Regions from separate parts of the Streptomyces sp. NPDC055966 genome, predicted to be linked through region 1. Evidence: riboswitches for the same ligand, from Rfam matches in the RefSeq annotation. Region 1 holds a riboswitch; each other region holds the start of a gene.

Evidence for each region. A riboswitch is a leader RNA that binds a small molecule or an ion and turns the genes downstream of it on or off. The one in region 1 is predicted to bind cobalamin.
Region 2: another riboswitch for cobalamin. It lies ahead of ACFC8N_RS40165 (CbtB-domain containing protein); the one in region 1 lies ahead of ACFC8N_RS28535 (cobalamin biosynthesis protein).
Region 3: another riboswitch for cobalamin. It lies ahead of ACFC8N_RS19165 (ribonucleoside-diphosphate reductase subunit alpha); the one in region 1 lies ahead of ACFC8N_RS28535 (cobalamin biosynthesis protein).

Annotation. Positions count from the first base shown of each region.
Region 1 is NZ_JBHJYK010000014.1:230,313-235,796, forward strand. It holds gene cobN (cobaltochelatase subunit CobN) at 1-498, opposite strand, end outside; gene ACFC8N_RS28530 (cobyric acid synthase) at 495-2,003, opposite strand; gene ACFC8N_RS28535 (cobalamin biosynthesis protein) at 2,000-2,962, opposite strand; cobalamin riboswitch at 3,060-3,194, opposite strand; gene ACFC8N_RS28540 (hypothetical protein) at 3,339-3,566, opposite strand; gene ACFC8N_RS28545 (inorganic phosphate transporter) at 3,601-4,872, opposite strand; gene ACFC8N_RS28550 (lysozyme) at 5,029-5,484, opposite strand, start outside.
Region 2 is NZ_JBHJYK010000026.1:94,554-100,037, forward strand. It holds one part of gene ACFC8N_RS40155 (IS5 family transposase) at 78-417, shown strand; one part of gene ACFC8N_RS40155 (IS5 family transposase) at 417-886, shown strand; gene ACFC8N_RS40160 (histidine phosphatase family protein) at 905-1,486, opposite strand; cobalamin riboswitch at 1,596-1,755, shown strand; gene ACFC8N_RS40165 (CbtB-domain containing protein) at 1,793-2,005, shown strand; gene ACFC8N_RS40170 (CbtA family protein) at 2,018-2,779, shown strand; gene ACFC8N_RS40175 (ArsR/SmtB family transcription factor) at 2,878-3,252, shown strand; gene ACFC8N_RS40180 (cytochrome P450) at 3,540-4,787, opposite strand; gene ACFC8N_RS40185 (oxygenase MpaB family protein) at 5,253-5,484, opposite strand, start outside.
Region 3 is NZ_JBHJYK010000008.1:206,301-211,784, forward strand. It holds gene ACFC8N_RS19165 (ribonucleoside-diphosphate reductase subunit alpha) at 1-2,207, opposite strand, end outside; cobalamin riboswitch at 2,333-2,488, opposite strand; gene mctP (monocarboxylate uptake permease MctP) at 2,644-4,260, opposite strand; gene ACFC8N_RS19175 (DUF3311 domain-containing protein) at 4,257-4,520, opposite strand; gene ACFC8N_RS19180 (GntR family transcriptional regulator) at 4,675-5,439, opposite strand.

The DNA of each region.
Region 1 (5,484 bases):
GCCGCTCAGTTCGTGCGCCCGGTAGAAGAGCACGCCCACGGTCGGCCGGCCGTCCCGAGCCGCGTACGAGCCGTGGACGCCGTACTCCGGCATCCTGTGCGGCTCCTCGAAGCCCTCGCCGGTCAGCAGCACGGTGTCCGACAGGAACCGGGACAGCTCCAGCAGGTTCGCCGGGCCGCCCTCGACCAGGTACTTCAGCGCCTCCGCGACCACACCGGCCGGCACCGAGGACTCGGCCATCAGCTCCGCGTCCGGCACGGCCTCGCCGCCCAGCAGCACCGTCGGGATCCCGGCCGCCTTCAGCGCGGCGAGCCCGTCCTCCCAGGCGCGCTTGCCGCCGAGCAGCCGTACGACGGCGAGGTCCGCGCCGTCCAGCAGCCCCGGCAGCTCCTGCCGGACGTCCACCCGGGTCGGGTTGCCGATGCGGAAGTCCGCGCCGGAGGCCCGGGCCGCCAGCAGGTCCGTGTCGGCGGTGGACAACAACAACACTGTGCTCATGCGGGCGCTCCCGGTGGAATGAAAGGCAGTCCTTGCGGCGCGCCCGACTCGATGAGCCGCCACAGCGCGTCCGTGTCCGCGTGCTGTTCGATCAGGTCGCCGAGCCGGTCGAGCTGCTCCTCGCGCAGCGCGGCGAAGGAGGTGTCCGGCGCGGGCACGAAGCGGCGGCCCGCGGCGGCGGCCACCTCGCGCAGGAAGGCCCGCCGGAAGCCGTCCGACTCCAGCGAGCCGTGCCAGTGGGTGCCCCAGGTCTGGCCGACCCGGCAGCCGTCGAGGAAGGGTTCTCCCCCCTCCATGGAGGCGACGCCGTGGTGGATCTCGTACCCCTCGACCCGCTCGCCGAGGGCCTCCCCTTCCGGCCGGGTCAGGGTCTTCTCGGGGGCGAACCGCACCCGTACGGGCAGGATCCCCAGGCCGGCCACATGCCCCTCGCGGCTCTCGACCTCGTCCTCGATGTGCTCGCCGAGGATCTGGAAGCCGCCGCAGATGCCGAGAACGGGGCGGCCTTCGGCGGCCCTTGCGACGAGCGCCTCCGCCAGTCCGCGCTCCCGCAGCCACTGAAGAGCCCGTACGGTCCCGCGCGTGCCCGGGATCACCGCCAGGTCCGCGTCCGCCAGCTCCTCCGGGCGGTCCACGAACCGCACCACGACGCCCGGTTCGGCGGCGAGCGCGTCCACGTCCGTGAAGTTGGACATCAGCGGGATCGCGCACACGGCGACGCGCAGCACGTCCTCGCCGACCGGGGGAGCGACGGCCGACTCGCGGACCGTGCCGCGCAGCGACACGCGCAGGCCGTCCTCCTCGTCGATGCCGAGGCCGTGCCGGAAGGGGAGAACGCCGTAGGTGCGCCGCCCGGTGAGGTTCCGGAGCATGTCCAACCCCGGTGCCAGCAGCGAGACATCGCCCCGGAACTTGTTCACCAGGAATCCGGCGACCAGCTCCTGGTCCTCGGGCGAGAGCAGCGCGACGGTGCCGAAGAAGGAGGCGAAGACGCCCCCGCGGTCGATGTCGCCGACCACGAGCACGGGCAGTCGCGCGTTCCGCGCGATCCCCATGTTCACGATGTCGGTCCGGCGCAGGTTGATCTCGGCCGGGCTGCCCGCCCCCTCACAGATCACCGCGTCATACGTGCCCCGCAACTCGGCGAGGCAGTCCAGCACCGTGCCGAGCAGCTTCTGCTGCCGCCCGCCGTGGTAGCCGCGTGCGCTCAGCTCGCCCACCGGCCGGCCCAGCAGCACGACCTGGCTGCTCTGTTCGCCCCCCGGCTTCAGCAGCACCGGGTTCATCAGCGCGGTCGGCTCGACCCGGCACGCCTGCGCCTGCATGGCCTGCGCCCGGCCGATCTCCGCGCCCTCCCGGGTCACGAAGGAGTTGAGCGACATGTTCTGCGCCTTGAACGGCGCGACCTTCACGCCCTGGCGCACCAGCCACCGGCAGATCCCGGCCGTCACGACGCTCTTGCCGGCGTCCGAGGTGGTGCCGGCGACGAGGAGTCCCCCGTTCACTTCCCACGTCCCTTCGGGCTCTTGAAGCTGCTGACGATCAGGCGCGCGGCGACCGTCGTGCCGAGCGCGAGCAGGCCGACGCGGCGGGAGAGCCGGGCGGCCCGGTCGATGTCGGCGACCCGGACGGCCCGCCCGGTGTCCCCGCCCAGCACGGGCCGGTGCTCGACGCGTCCGCCGTAGGAGAGCGTCCCGCCCAGGCGGACGCCGAGCGCTCCCGCGAACGATGCCTCCACGGGCCCGGCGTTGGGGCTCGGGTGCTTGCGGGCGTCGGCCCGCCAGGCGCGCAGGGCACCGCGCGGGTCGGGTCCGGCGACGGCGGCGAGCACGGCGGTCAGCCGGGCCCCCGGCCAGCCGGCCACGTCGTCGAGGCGGGCGGAGGCCCAGCCGTAGCGGCGGTGGCGCGGGGACCTGTGACCCACCATCGCGTCCAGGGTGTTGACGGCCCGGAAGCCGAGCAGCCCCGGCACCCCGGCCACGGCGCCCCAGACCAGGGCGCCCACGACGGCGTCGGAGGTGTTCTCGGCGACGGACTCGACCACGGCCCGGGCGATCCCGTCGGCGTCCAGCGACTGGGGGTCCCGGCCGCACAGGTGGGGCAGCCGGGCGCGGGCCGCCTCGACGTCCCCGCGCTCCAGCGCCCGGCCGATCGTGCGGGCCTCGCGGGCGAGCGAGGTGCCGCCCACGACGGACCAGACGGCGGAGGCGGTCAGCGCGGCGGAGGCGGCGGGGCAGGGGCGTACGGCGCGTGCGGCGGCCGCGCCGAGTGCGACGGCGCCGCCCGCGCACACGACGGTGTGCAGCGTGCCCCAGCCGCGGTGGTCGCGCCACAACACGCCTTCCACGGCAGCGGCCGCCCGCCCGAACGCGGCGACCGGATGCCCGCGGCGGGGGTCGCCGAGGAGCAGGTCACCGAGGAGGCCGGCGGCGGCGCCGTACGCGTAGGAGCGATCGGCACCCATGGGCTCAGCCGGCCGTGGGTGCGGGAGCGGGCCTGGTACGGGTCCTTCGGCAGCCGGGCATGGCGATCGGTGTCCTCACTCAGGGTGTCCGCGCCCTGGTTCGACGAGATTCGGCGGTGAGAGTTCCTGGCTCCCGGGGGTTCTTCCCCGGTGACAGTGGCGGGACCGCGCCGGATTCGCACCGGCTTCCTCTCCTGCCGCCGTACATGGCCCCGGCAGTCCACCACGGGCCCGGAACGGCCGTCAACTTGCTGTTGACCTGCACGGGGAGAGTGTGCCGATCCCCACATCGCGGGGCGCGCGTGACCGACCGACCGGCACGGCGAAGGCTCCCCCGCGTCCAGGACGCGGGGGAGCCTTCGCCGGTGTCGTTGTGTCAGCTCTTGGAGACGATCAGGACGATGCCGTACGCCACCGCCGCCGCGCAGGCCGCGAAGCAGACGTAGGCGCCGGTGACGGCGAGGGCGGCGGAGTCGCCCTGGGCCGCGGCCCGCTCGCGCCGGGTCAGGCCCCTGATGCCGAGGGTGAACAGGACCACGAGGCCCACCGTGAACACGAGGCTGACGCCGAAGACGGAGCCGATGGCCGACCAGTCGATCTTCATGGGGATGCTTCCTTGGTAACCGAGGGGGCCGGGGTCAGACGGTGGCGGCCGGGGGAGCGGCCTGGGCGGCGGCGGCCGCGGTCTCGGTGGCGGCCGGGGCGGGGATCGTGGCCGTCAGGTCCTCGCCGATCGTCCCCGAGGGGGGCGGGGCCACCGCGGCGATGGCGGTGGTCACCACACCGGCCGGCTCCGCGGTCTCCTCGACGACGTTGGTGTGGTCGACGACCTCGCGGCGGGAGATCTTCCAGATCGCGGCGCTGGACGCGACCAGGAAGACGGCGACCGCGGCGGTGCCCCAGTCGCCGAGGTCCGTGACGGACTCGGCGCCCGCGCCGACCAGCGCGGCGGCCGGGAGCGTGAGGATCCAGGCGACCAGCATGCGGGTCGCGGTGGACCAGCGGACCACACCGCCCTTGCGGCCGACGCCGGTGCCCATCACCGCGCCGGAGACGACGTGCGTGGTGGACAGGGAGAAGCCCAGGTGGGAGGAGGCCAGGATGGCGGTCGCGGCGCTGGTCTGGGCGGCGAATCCCTGGCGCGGCTCCAGGTCGGTCAGGCCCGTGCCCATGGTGCGGATGATGCGCCAGCCGCCGATGTAGGTGCCGAGCGCGATGGCCAGGCCGGCGGAGAGGATCACCCAGGTGGGAGGGTTCGAGCCGGGCGCGATGGCGCCGCCCGCGATCAGCGCGAGGGTGATGATGCCCATCGTCTTCTGGGCGTCGTTGGTGCCGTGGGCCAGGGAGACCAGACCGGCGGAGGCGATCTGGCCGACGCGGTAGCCCTTGCGGGAGGACTCGCTCTCGGCCCTGCCCTCGGTCGTGCTGTCGACGCCGTACGACAGCCGGGTGGCGATCATGGCCGCGAGGCCCGCGACGATCGGCGCGGCGATCGCCGGGAGCAGCACCTTGGTCACCAGCACGTCGCCGTGCACGGCACCGAGGCCGGCGGAGGCGATCGTGGCGCCGATCAGACCGCCCATCAGGGCGTGCGAGGAACTGGACGGGAGGCCCACCAGCCAGGTCACCAGGTTCCAGAGGATCGCGCCGACCAGTGCGGCGAAGATGACCTCGGGCCGGATGCCCTTCTCGTCGACGAGTCCCTTGGAGATCGTGTTCGCGACCTCCACGGACAGGAAGGCGCCGACCAGGTTCAGGGTGGCCGACATGGCAACTGCGATCTTGGGCTTCAGGGCGCCTGTCGAGATGGTGGTGGCCATCGCGTTGGCGGTGTCGTGGAAACCGTTCGTGAAATCAAACGCGAGTGCGGTTACCACCACAATCGCGAGGATCAGCGAGAAGCTTTCCATTTACCCAGGCAATCGTTCGAGGTCATTGGCTGGACGAACGTAGGCAACCTGGATGAACGGAAGGTGAACTGAGGCGGGCGTGGCGGTGTCCTGGGCGGGCGGATGAGGTTCCGTTCGTCTCCGCCCGTCGCCCGCACCCCCGGCGCCCCATGGCTGTCAGCCGCGCGCGAAGGTCCGCAGCCGGCCGGCCGAGCCGTTGAAGAGATCCTGGTCACCCGGCAGGGCGCCGTCGGTGGCGTGCTGCCAGAACGTCCAGTACTGCCAGCCGCCCGGCAGCGCCCCCGGTCCGGAGGTGCCGTGCCCGGCGATCCACAGCGGGTTGCTGGACGAGAACGCGGCGCTGTCGCCGGTGCACAGCCTCCACCACTGGGCGGTGGTGTAGATCACCGGACGGCGCCCGGTCTCGTTCCTCACCTCGTCGCTGAAGGACCGGATCCAGCGGACCATCTGCTTCTTCGTCAGCCCGTAGCACTTGCGCTTCTTGCTGTACGGGTTGTATTCGACGTCGAGCGCGGGCGGCAGGGTCCAGCCGTCCGCCCGCCAGTCGCCGCCGTGCCGCACGAAGTACCGGGCCTGCGCCGTGCCGGAGGAGCTGTCCGGCAGCGCGAAGTG
Region 2 (5,484 bases), on a different contig from region 1:
CGGTCCTTACTGATCGTTTCAGAATCAGCTGAGCTGAGGGCCTTGCGCTCCGCGACCTTGGTCGGCAGGGTCTCCGGGTGCGTGCTGATCTTGTTCCGGATGACCTGTGGGAGCGGGTGGCTCCGCTGCTTCCGCCCGCTCCCGAGCGACGCCACCGCTACCCCGGTCGACTGCGTGTTCCCGACCGGGCGGCCCTCGCGGGCGTCATGTACGTGCTGCGAACCGGTGTCGCCTGGCGCGATGTCCCGGCCGAGACCGTGGGCTGCTCCGGGGTAACGGCCTGGCGCCGGCTGCGGGACTGGACGGAGGCCGGTGTCTGGCCGCGTCTGCATGCCGCCTTGCTGACCGAGTTACGCCGCGCTGACCTTCTATGCCTGGACGACTGTGCCGTGGACGGGTCGCACGTCCGGGCCCTGAAAGGGGGGATCACGTCGGCCCTTCGCCCGTCGACCGTGCCCGTCCCGGCTCCAAGCATCATCTGATCGTCGACCGCCACGGCACCCCACTCGCCGTCACGCTCACCGGCGGGAACCGACATGACGTCACCCAGTTGCTGCCGCTGCTGGACGCGGTCCCAGCAATTCGGGGTCTGCGAGGACGCCCCCGCCGCAGGCCCCGGCGCCTGTACGCCGATCGGGGCTACGACTTCGACAAATACCGCCGCCTGCTGTGGAAGCGCGGCATCAAGCCGATGATCGCCCGACGCGGCGTCGCACACGGCTCCGGACTGGGCAAGGTGCGTTGGGTGGTCGAGCGCGCCTTCGCTTGGCTGCACCAGTTCAAGCGGCTCCGCACCCGTTACGAACAACGCGCGGATCTCCATCAGGGCCTGCTCGAACTGGCCTGCAGCCTCATATGCCTTCGCCGCCTGCGGACCTCATCCTGAAACGACCGGTGAAGCGCGTCAGTTCGGTCGATTCTGTGTCAGTGGCTGCCCGCAGCGCAGATTCCAGCGCCCGTTCCGGCCGGACAGTTCAGTGACCGTGAGCGGTAGCACATCGAGTCGCCAGAAGGCTGTTGGCGGTAGCGCCAGCGCGTGCACGAGCGCCGAACGGATGACCGCCGGCTCCACGACCGCGACTGTACGGCCGTCATGCCGGGCTCGTTCATCCAGCCAACTGCCCACGCGTGCGCACAGGCTTGTGAGCGATTCACCGCCATGGGGCGCCGCAGACGGGTCTGCCAGCCAGGCAGCAACCGCTGCCGGGTCGGTCACGGCGATGTCGTCGAGCCTCAGTCCGCGCCAGGACCCGACGTCCAGATCACCTAGCTCCTGGGCAGATTCAGAGGCAAGGCCGAGGGCCTCGGCGGTCTGGCGGCAGCGGAAGGAGGGGGCGACGAAGCACGGAGCCGCGGCCAGGCGTGTGTCAGCTACCGCTCGTGCCGCCCGCAGGCCCGCGTCATCCAGCGGGCCGTCGTTGCCGAACCGCGCCTCCCGCAGCTCTGCCCCGACTGCCGGTGCGACCAGCATCACGCGCGCGGTCACCGCGCCCTCCTTCTCCGCTTTTCCGCGCGATACCGCGCGCATACGTACCGGCGTCGGGGTGCTCCTCCCGCTCCCGGTTGTGCGCCGTCCGCCGCTGCGACTCCCCTTGGCCGGGCCTTCGCGACACGGTACCGTCACTGCGACAACTCAAGACGACGGTGCGGCGGAAGCCCGGTGAGATGCCGGCACGGTCGCGCCACTGTGAGTCCGGAACCTGACCTGATGTCAGTGCCCGGCGAGTCAGACCCGCCACCGTCGTACATGCTCCACTGAACGGGACGCGAGTTCCCAGAAGGAGGTCCGGCCATGGCTCACCCCATCGCCCCCGCCGCCGCGCCGACGATCGCCCCCATCTCCGTCAAGGCGATCCTGCCCTGGGCGGTCTTCTTCGGCATCCTGCTGATGGCCCTCATCTACTTCGTCGGCGCCGAGCAGGGTGCCACCTCTCTCCTCTCCGGCGAGAACGTGCACGAGTGGGTGCACGACGGCCGCCACCTGCTCGGCTTCCCCTGCCACTGAGCGGAGCAGCACGTGAACTCCGCCTCTGTCCGTGGGCTGCTCGTCCGGGGCATGCTGGCCGGTCTCGGGGCCGGCCTGCTCGCCCTGGTCGTCGCCTACCTCCTGGGTGAGCCGCGCGTCGACGCGGCGATCGCCTACGAAGACGCCCACACCACCGAGCACGGCATGGAGATCGTCAGCCGGAGCCTGCAGTCGACCGCGGGCCTGGCCACCGGTGTCCTGGTCTACGGCGTGTCCCTGGGCGGTATCGCCGCCCTGGCGTACTGCTTCGCGCTCGGTCGGATCGGCCGGTTCAGCCCGCGCGCCACGGCCGCCCTGCTCTCCGGGGCGGCGCTGGTCGCGGTCTACGTCGTGCCGTTCCTCAAGTACCCCGCCAACCCGCCGGCCATCGGCGACCCGGCGACCATCGGCAAGCGCACCACGCTGTACTTTCTGATGATGGCGCTCAGCGTCCTGCTGGCCGTCGCCACCGTGATCATTGGCAAGCGGCTCGCCCCCCGGCTGGGCAACTGGTACGCCACGGTCGTCGCCGTCCTCGGCTTCGCTGTGGCCGTCGGCCTGGCGTACGCCCTGCTGCCCGCTGTCAACGAGGTGCCGCAGGACTTCTCGGCAACGCTGCTCTGGCAGTTCCGCCTTGCGGCACTCGCCATCCAGCTCACGCTCTGGGTCTCGTTCGGCCTGCTGTTCGGGCACCTCGCCGAGCGCCTCCTCAACCCGAAGCCCGCAACTGCCAAGCGCGACGCCGCGTCGGAAGCGACCGCGGCCGTGCTCTGACACCACGGGCTCCTGTGGAAGCCAAGGGCCGGTACGGACGACAGGACGTCATCCGTACCGGTCCTCCGCACACCTGAGGTAGGACGGACGCCACGGTGATGGACACCACCAAGCATCCTTTGCGGCACGCCATCGACGAGTCGGCCGTGAGCGCGGCGGTTGCAGGCATCGGAGAACGAAGCCGTGTGAACTCGCTGGCAGCCAGGTTCGCGCTGCTCGCAGAGCCCGGCCGCCTGGCCCTGCTCCTCGCGATGCACCGGGCCGGGCCGATCTCCGTCACCGACCTCGCACTGGCCACCGGGATGCGGGACACCACCGTGTCCCACGCCCTGCGCCTACTCAGGACGGCTGGCACCGTCTCCGCCTCCAGGACAGGCCGCGTTGTCCGGTACCAGCTGAACGATCCCGAAGTCGTCCAACTTCTCGATGGCACTGCGGGATCCGCACGAGCAGACGTCCAACATCAGGGCTGACAAGGCCGCGCGGTCGGCACATCACGGCGAGGCCGCCGCAAATCCCATCGGCCCCGTTCCCTCTCATGCCCCCTCCGGTCATGGCGATTCAAGATCGCAGGAAGGTCCTCGACGTGCTGGCGTGATGGCCATCAGTGCCTTCGGCTTCTCCTCCGACGGCCCTGCAGCGACCATACGATCCAATGAATACGACACGTGGATCTCCATCAGAGCCTGCTCGAACTGGCCTGCAGCCTCATCTGCCTTCGCCGCCTGCGGACCTCTTTCTGAAACGATCAGTTACTCCGCTACCAGTGCACTGGGAGTGCGGTCATGCGCTGCAGGACGGTGCCGGGCTGGAATCCCGCCGTGGCGGTGGCCGGGTCCAGGTGCAGGTTCGGGAACCGGGTGAGCAAGGAGCGGAAGGCGATGTGCAGTTCGGTGCGGGCGAGGTGCTGGCCGAGGCATTGGTGGGGGCCGGTGCCGAAGGCGAGGTGGCGGGGGGATGCCTGCTTGGTGTCGATGATGTGTGGTGCGGGGTAGTGGGCGGGGTCGTGGCTGGCGAGGGAGAGCGAGACGACGATGCCGTCGCCGGCGCGGATGGCGTGGCCCTCGATGGTGATGTCGGCTGTGGCGACGCGCATGACGATGTCGAATACGCACACCAGTCGCAGCAGTTCCTCGATCACCGCGGGCAGGGACTCGGCCCCAGCCCGCAGCTGGTTCACGCAGTTGGGGTGCTGGAGCAGGGTGTATGTCCCGATCGTGATCATGTTGGCGGTGGTCTCGTGGCCGGCGGTCAGCAGGATCACGGCCATCCGTACGAGCGTGAACCGGTCCAGGCCGCCATCGGTGCGCGCGTGTTCCAGGAGGACATCGAGCAGGCCCTCGCCGTGTCGGGTCTCCTTGGAGGTGAGGAGGGCATCGAGGTGGTCCATCAGCTCGCTGCGTGCGGTGAGAGCCTGGTCAGGGGTTCCGGTGAAGAGCAGGTGCAGCCGGGATTCGAAGAAGTCGCGGTCGCCGGCGGGGACTCCGAGCAGTTGGCAGGCGACCTTGGAGGACAGCGGAGCAGCGAAGGCAGAGACGAGGTCCGCGGGAGGGCCTTGTTCCTCGATCGCGTCGAGGAGGGTGTCAGTGATCTGCTGGATGTGCGGGCGTAGGGCAGCGGCGCTTCTGGCTGTGAAGGCGGGGACCAGTGGGCGACGCTGGCGGGCGTGCTCGGGCCCGTCTACGCCCAGCAGCGGGGTGGGGATGTGCCGCAACGCCTCGAAGCGCGCGCCGGGCGAGGGGAAGTCGGGGTGCTGGCGGTCAGCGGACACCTCCGGGTGACTGAGCAGTCGGCGCGCTGCGTCGTGGCCGGTCACAAGCCACACGGTGCGCCCGTCATAGAGCTGCACGCGTGACAGCGGTTCTTGGGCGGTCAGCGGGAGGTAGGCGTCGGCGGGCTGGTACGGGCACGTGCGGTCTTGCGGGAAGGTGGGCACGCCAGAGTTCGCCACGTTCGCCTCTCTCTTCACGACAGCGGGGACGTTCGGGCAGAAGGTCGGCGCGTCCATGGTCTCCAGCACAAATGGCAGAGCATCCCGCACGAACAGGCCAAACCTGCTGATCAGTTCCGAGTTCCTCCAGCCACTGCCCTCGCCTCCCGGGGGCAGCTGTTCGAAGGCCAGAAGCCCGCCGTGGGCGCGACGAGGAGCGAGCTACCGACACTCGGAAGGGTGAATACGCTGACCAGGGAGTCTCAGCATCGCTGCACGTATGCAGCCGGGATGCAGCCGGGCTTGAGATTGTGAAGCCGGATCTGAGATCCCACAATGACTGTAGGTTCTCGTCGCCTGTGGAACAGGCTGTGCTTGTTGACCAGCGGTTCTTCCGCTATTGCAGGCCGATGGCATAGCCTCTCAGTCTCACGGACGTGGCATTTCCTCACGGTCTGGGATGACTGTGAATGACACTGGTGCTCCCGCCCACATGAGATGTTGCACCATCGGTGCCGCTCGTTGCGCTGGCGGCTGTTTCGGTCAGGCTGAAGTGGTGGGTGTCAGGCCGGTGGGGACCTGCCACTGGTAGCGGCGGCCCTTGTTGGTCAGGCGCAGGCCCTGCTTGAAGACGGCCAGGCCGAGTTCGTTGGACGCCTTGGCGAGGAGGGGCACGGTGTCGCCGGCCTTTGCGTAGCCCATGCTCAGCGGGGACTGGGCGGCGAGGGCGAGCTTGGTGTGGTCGGCCGGCGGGACTGAGACGATGTCCGCGGTC
Region 3 (5,484 bases), on a different contig from region 1:
GACTTCCAGGCGTACGCGTACATCGAGGAGAGCTTGCCGATGGTCGGCGTCTCCAGGAACAGGTTCAGGGACTGCGCCTGGTCCAGGAACGGGGTGCGGGCCGCCGCCATGTCGATCAGACCGCGCTGCGGGATCTCCCACGCGGTGCGGTACAGCGCGCGCACCTCCTCGGGGATCCACGCGAAGCCCTGCACCGAGCCGTTCGAGTCCCGCAGCGCCTCACGGGTGCGCGCGTCCCACACGCCCAGGTTCTTCAGGTCCTGCACCAGGTAGGAGTTGACCTGGAGGAACTCACCCGACAGCGTCTCGCGCTTGAACAGGTTCGACACCTGCGGCTCGATGCACTCGTACACACCGGCGATGGAGGCGATGGTGGCCGTCGGGGCGATCGCGAGGAGCAGCGAGTTGCGCATGCCGACGGTGGCGATCCGCCTGCGCAGCGCCTCCCAGCGCTCCGGCCAGGCCGGCTCGGTGTCGTAGTGGTCCGGGTGCAGCACGCCCTGGGCCGTACGGGTCTTCTCCCAGGCCGGCAGCGGGCCGCTGCGCTCGGCGAGGTCGGCGGAGGCCTCGTACGCGGCGAGCATGATCCGCTCGGCGATCCGCGTCGAGAGGGCCCTGGCCTCGGCGGAGTCGAAGGGCAGGCGCAGCTTGAAGAAGACGTCCTGGAGGCCCATCGCGCCGAGACCGACCGGACGCCACTTGGCGTTGGAGCGGCCCGCCTGCTCGGTCGGGTAGAAGTTGATGTCCACGACCCGGTCGAGGAAGGTCACGGCCGTGCGGACGGTCTCGTCCAGCCGCTCCCAGTCGATGTCACCGCTCGCCGTGTCGACGAAGGCACCCAGGTTCACCGAACCGAGGTTGCAGACCGCCGTCTCGCCGTCGTCCGTGACCTCCAGGATCTCCGTGCAGAGGTTGGAGGAGTGGACCACGTGGCCCGGCAGGGCCGTCTGGTTGGCGGTGCGGTTGGCGGCGTCCTTGAAGGTCATCCAGCCGTTGCCGGTCTGCGCGAGGGTGCGCATCATGCGGCCGTACAGCTCACGGGCCGGGATGGTCTTCTTCGCGAGGCCCGCCTGCTCGGCCTTGCGGTACGCGGCGTCGAACTCCTCGCCCCACAGGTCCACCAGCTCCGGCACGTCGGCGGGGGAGAACAGCGACCAGGACGCGTCCGCGTTGACCCGGCGCATGAACTCGTCCGGGATCCAGTGCGCGAGGTTCAGGTTGTGCGTGCGCCGGGCGTCCTCACCGGTGTTGTCCCGCAGCTCCAGGAACTCCTCGATGTCGGAGTGCCAGGTCTCCAGGTAGACCGCGGCCGCGCCCTTGCGCCGGCCGCCCTGGTTCACGGCGGCCACCGAGGCGTCCAGCGTCTTCAGGAACGGCACGATGCCGTTGGAGTGCCCGTTGGTGCCGCGGATCAGCGAACCGCGGCTGCGGATGCGGGAGTACGACAGCCCGATGCCGCCGGCGTGCTTCGAGAGCCGGGCCACCTGGTGGTAGCGGTCGTAGATGGAGTCCAGCTCGTCCAGCGGCGAGTCGAGGAGGTAGCAGGACGACATCTGGGGATGGCGCGTGCCGGAGTTGAAGAGCGTGGGGGAGGAGGGCAGGTAGTCGAGACGGCTCATGAGCCCGTAGAGCGCGGCGACTTCGTCCAGCGCGCGCACGCTGTCGTCCTCGGCCAGGCCGCTCGCGACCCGGAGCATGAAGTGCTGGGGGGTCTCGATGACCCGGCGGGTGATCGGGTGGCGCAGCAGGTAGCGGCTGTGCAGGGTGCGCAGGCCGAAGTAGCCGAAGCGGTCGTCGGCGTGCACGTCGACCAGGGCGTCGAGGCGGGCCGCGTGCAGCCGCGCGAACGCGGCGGTGCGGTCGGCGATGAGGCCCTCGCGGTGGCCGACGGCCACGGACTCGGTGAAGGACGTCACCCCCTGTGAGGCGGCCTCGGCGCGGATGGCGAGGGTCAGCAGCCGGGCGGCCAGCCGCGAGTAGGCGGGGTCCTCGGAGATGAGCCCGGCGGCGGCCTCCGTGGCCAGTTCGCGCAACTCCGTCTCGTCGGCCCGGGCGGACCGGCCGCGCAACGCGGCGGCGGCGACCCGGCCGGGGTCGGCGTCGGGGAGGTCGGCGGTCAGCTCGGTCAGGGTACGCAGCAGCGCTGCACCGGGACCGTCGGTGTCCAGGCCGCCTGTTGAAGCCGGATCTGCGGGCGCGATGGTCACGTGGGGCTCTCCCTCGCTCGGCACGGGGGCCTTGCGGAGGGCAGGGGGCAGCCACGAGCGCGCACGCGTCGCGTCCACCGGCCCATTCCACGAGGCCCGGACGTCGGAAGGCACCCGGGCCGGACGGCCGGGCGCGTGCTGCCGGCAGGTCCTCGGACTGACTCCTGTGCGCGGATACGCACAAGTACACCGTTGCGGGACAGTTCCGGATTCGCACCGGATTCCCCTGCGACGACAGCGAGGATGAGCATACATCTAGTGCCGGGCTGTCGTGACACCCCCACATGTTGTGTCTGTTGTGTGTCGCGCTGGCTTCGGAGCGTCAACTTGTGTATGACGGGGGACATGCGGAACGGGCCGCCGTCATGCTCGATGTCGGCGGCCCGCTGCGGGGTGTGTCCGGTGTACGCGGTGCTTCAGGGCGTACGGGTGTGCCTCAGTGAGCGGCGCCCGCCAGCTCCGTCTCGACGCCCGGGTCGCCCGCGTCCGCCGTGTAGTCCTCCGGGCGGGTCTCGTCCACGCCCTCGGGGGCCTTCAGCGCACGCAGAACCAGCGTCATGACCACGGTGACGGCGACGTTCAGGACGAACGCCGTCATGCCGATGTAGCCGATCTCGCCGATGCCGGGGATCTCCTTCGCCGAGCCGCCGAAGTGCTTCTGGGTCGGCGAGGCGACGCCGTACGCGGCGACCGTGCCGTACACCATGCCGACCGCCCAGCCGGCGAGCAGCGCCCAGCGGTGGAACCAGCGGGTGAACAGGCCGCCGACCAGGGCCGGGAAGGTCTGCAGGATCCAGATGCCGCCCAGCAGCTGGAAGTTGATGGCGACCGTCTTGTCCATGGTGAGGACGAAGACCAGGGCGCCGACCTTCACCAGCAGGGAGACCAGCTTGGAGACCTGGGCCTCCTGTTTCGGCGTGGCGTCCGGCTTGATGAAGTCCCGGTAGATGTTGCGGGTGAAGAGGTTCGCCGCCGCGATCGACATGATGGCCGCGGGCACGAGTGCGCCGATGCCGATGGCGGCGAAGGCCACGCCCGCGAACCAGCTCGGGAACATGTCCTCGAACAGCTGCGGGATCGCCAACTGCCCGTTGGTGACCTTGACTCCGGCCGCGATCGCCATGAAGCCCAGCAGGGCGAGCAGGCCGAGCATCAGGGAGTACAGCGGCAGGATCGTGGTGTTGCGGCGGATCACCTCACGGCTCTTGGACGACAGGGTCGCGGTGATCGAGTGCGGGTACATGAACAGGGCGAGGGCCGAGCCGAGGGCCAGCGTTGCGTACGTCCACTGGCCCGCCTCCGGGGGCGCGAGCGCACCGCGCGGCTTGCCCGTCGCCGGGCTGACCTGGCTGAACGCATGACCGGCCTTGGCGAAGATGTCGTCGAAGCCGCCCAGCTTGATCGGGATGTAGATGATCGCCACCGCGATGACGAGGTAGATCAGGCCGTCCTTGACGAACGCGATCAGGGCGGGCGCGCGCAGCCCGGACGAGTACGTGTACGCCGCGAGCACACCGAAGGCGATCAGCAACGGCAGGTCCCGGACGAACCAGTTGCCGCTGCTGTCCCCGCCGACGCCCATCACGTCCAGCACGGCCTGGATGCCGACGAGCTGGAGCGCGATGTACGGCATCGTCGCGAGGATGCCGGTCAGCGCCACCGCCAGCGACAGGCCCTTGGAGCCGAACCGGCCGCGCACGAAGTCCGAGGTCGTCACATAGCCGTGCTTGTGGGACACCGACCACAGGCGGGGCAGGAACGTGAAGATCAGCGGGTAGACGAGGATCGTGTACGGCACCGCGAAGAAGCCGGACGCGCCCGCCGCGTAGATCGCCGCCGGTACGGCGACGAAGGTGTACGCCGTGTACAGGTCACCGCCGAGCAGGAACCAGGTGATCCAGGTGCCGAACGACCGCCCGCCCAGGCCCCATTCGTCCAGCGAGTGCTCGTTCTCGGCCTTGCGCCAGCGTGCGGCGAGGAAGCCCATGACCGTGACGGCCAGGAAGAAGAAGATGAAGACGCCGAGCGCGACGCCGTTGACGCCGTTCTTCACTGCGCCGCACCTCCCTTCTGGGCGGCACGGGCGCGCTGGTCACGCTGCCACAGCTTGTACGCCGTCATCGTGAGCGCCGTGGAGATCAGCACCCAGAGCATCTGGTACCAGTAGAAGAACGGGATGCCGATGAACGTGGGGTCGGTCTTGGCGTACGAGCCGACCCACAGCATCGCCACGAAGGGTGCGACGAGGCACACGCCGATGATCACGCGGACCGGTGTCACCACCGGTGGTCTCACTTCTGGTGCTTCGGACATGCCACGGATCTCCGTCCCCTCGCTGATCACCTGTGTAATGCGCAGGCAATCTAGGTGACGGTGTCACGGCAGTGGAAGACCTCGTCCGCATATCGGTATACCGATTCGGCGACGCCCACCGGCCCCGCCCCCGGCGGGAGTTACCCGACGGGGGTTACTCGACGGGCCGCTTCAGCCGCGCGACGAACTTGTAGCGGTCCCCGCGGTACACCGAGCGCACCCACTCCACCGGCTTGCCCTCGCGGTCCAGGGAGTGGCGGGAGAGCATCAGCATCGGCAGGCCCACGTCGGTGCCGAGCAGGCCCGCCTCGCGCGGGGTGGCCAGGGAGGTCTCGATGGTCTCCTCGGCCTCGGCGAGGTGCACGTCGTAGACCTCGGCGAGCGCGGTGTAGAGCGAGGTGTACTTCGCCAGGGAGCGGCGCAGGGCCGGGAAGCGCTTGGCGCTCAGATGCGTGGTCTCGATCGCCATCGGCTCGCCGTTGGCCATGCGCAGCCGCTCGATGCGCAGCACGCGCCCGCCGGCCGTGATGTCCAGCAGCCCGGCGAGCCGGTCGTCCGCCGTGATGTACCCGACGTCCAGCAGCTGCGAGGTCGGCTCCAGGCCCTGGGCGCGCATGTCCTCGGTGTAGGAGGTGAGCTGGAGTGCCTGGGAGACCTTGGGCTTGGCGACGAAGGTGCCCTTGCCCTGGATCCGCTCCAGCCGGCCCTCGACGACCAGCTCCTGGAGGGCCTGGCGGACGGTCGTGCGGGAGGTGTCGAACTCGGCCGCCAGCGTGCGCTCGGGCGGGACGGGAGTGCCCGGCGCCTGTGTCTGCGTCATGTCGAGCAGGTGCTTCTTCAGGCGGTAGTACTTGGGCACGCGTGCCGTACGGACGGTGGTGCCGGTCTCGTTCTCCGCACTGCTCACGTCGGTGCTCATGCCCTGCCTTCCCGGCTCCGGATGCCGAAAGCGACCGACTGACAT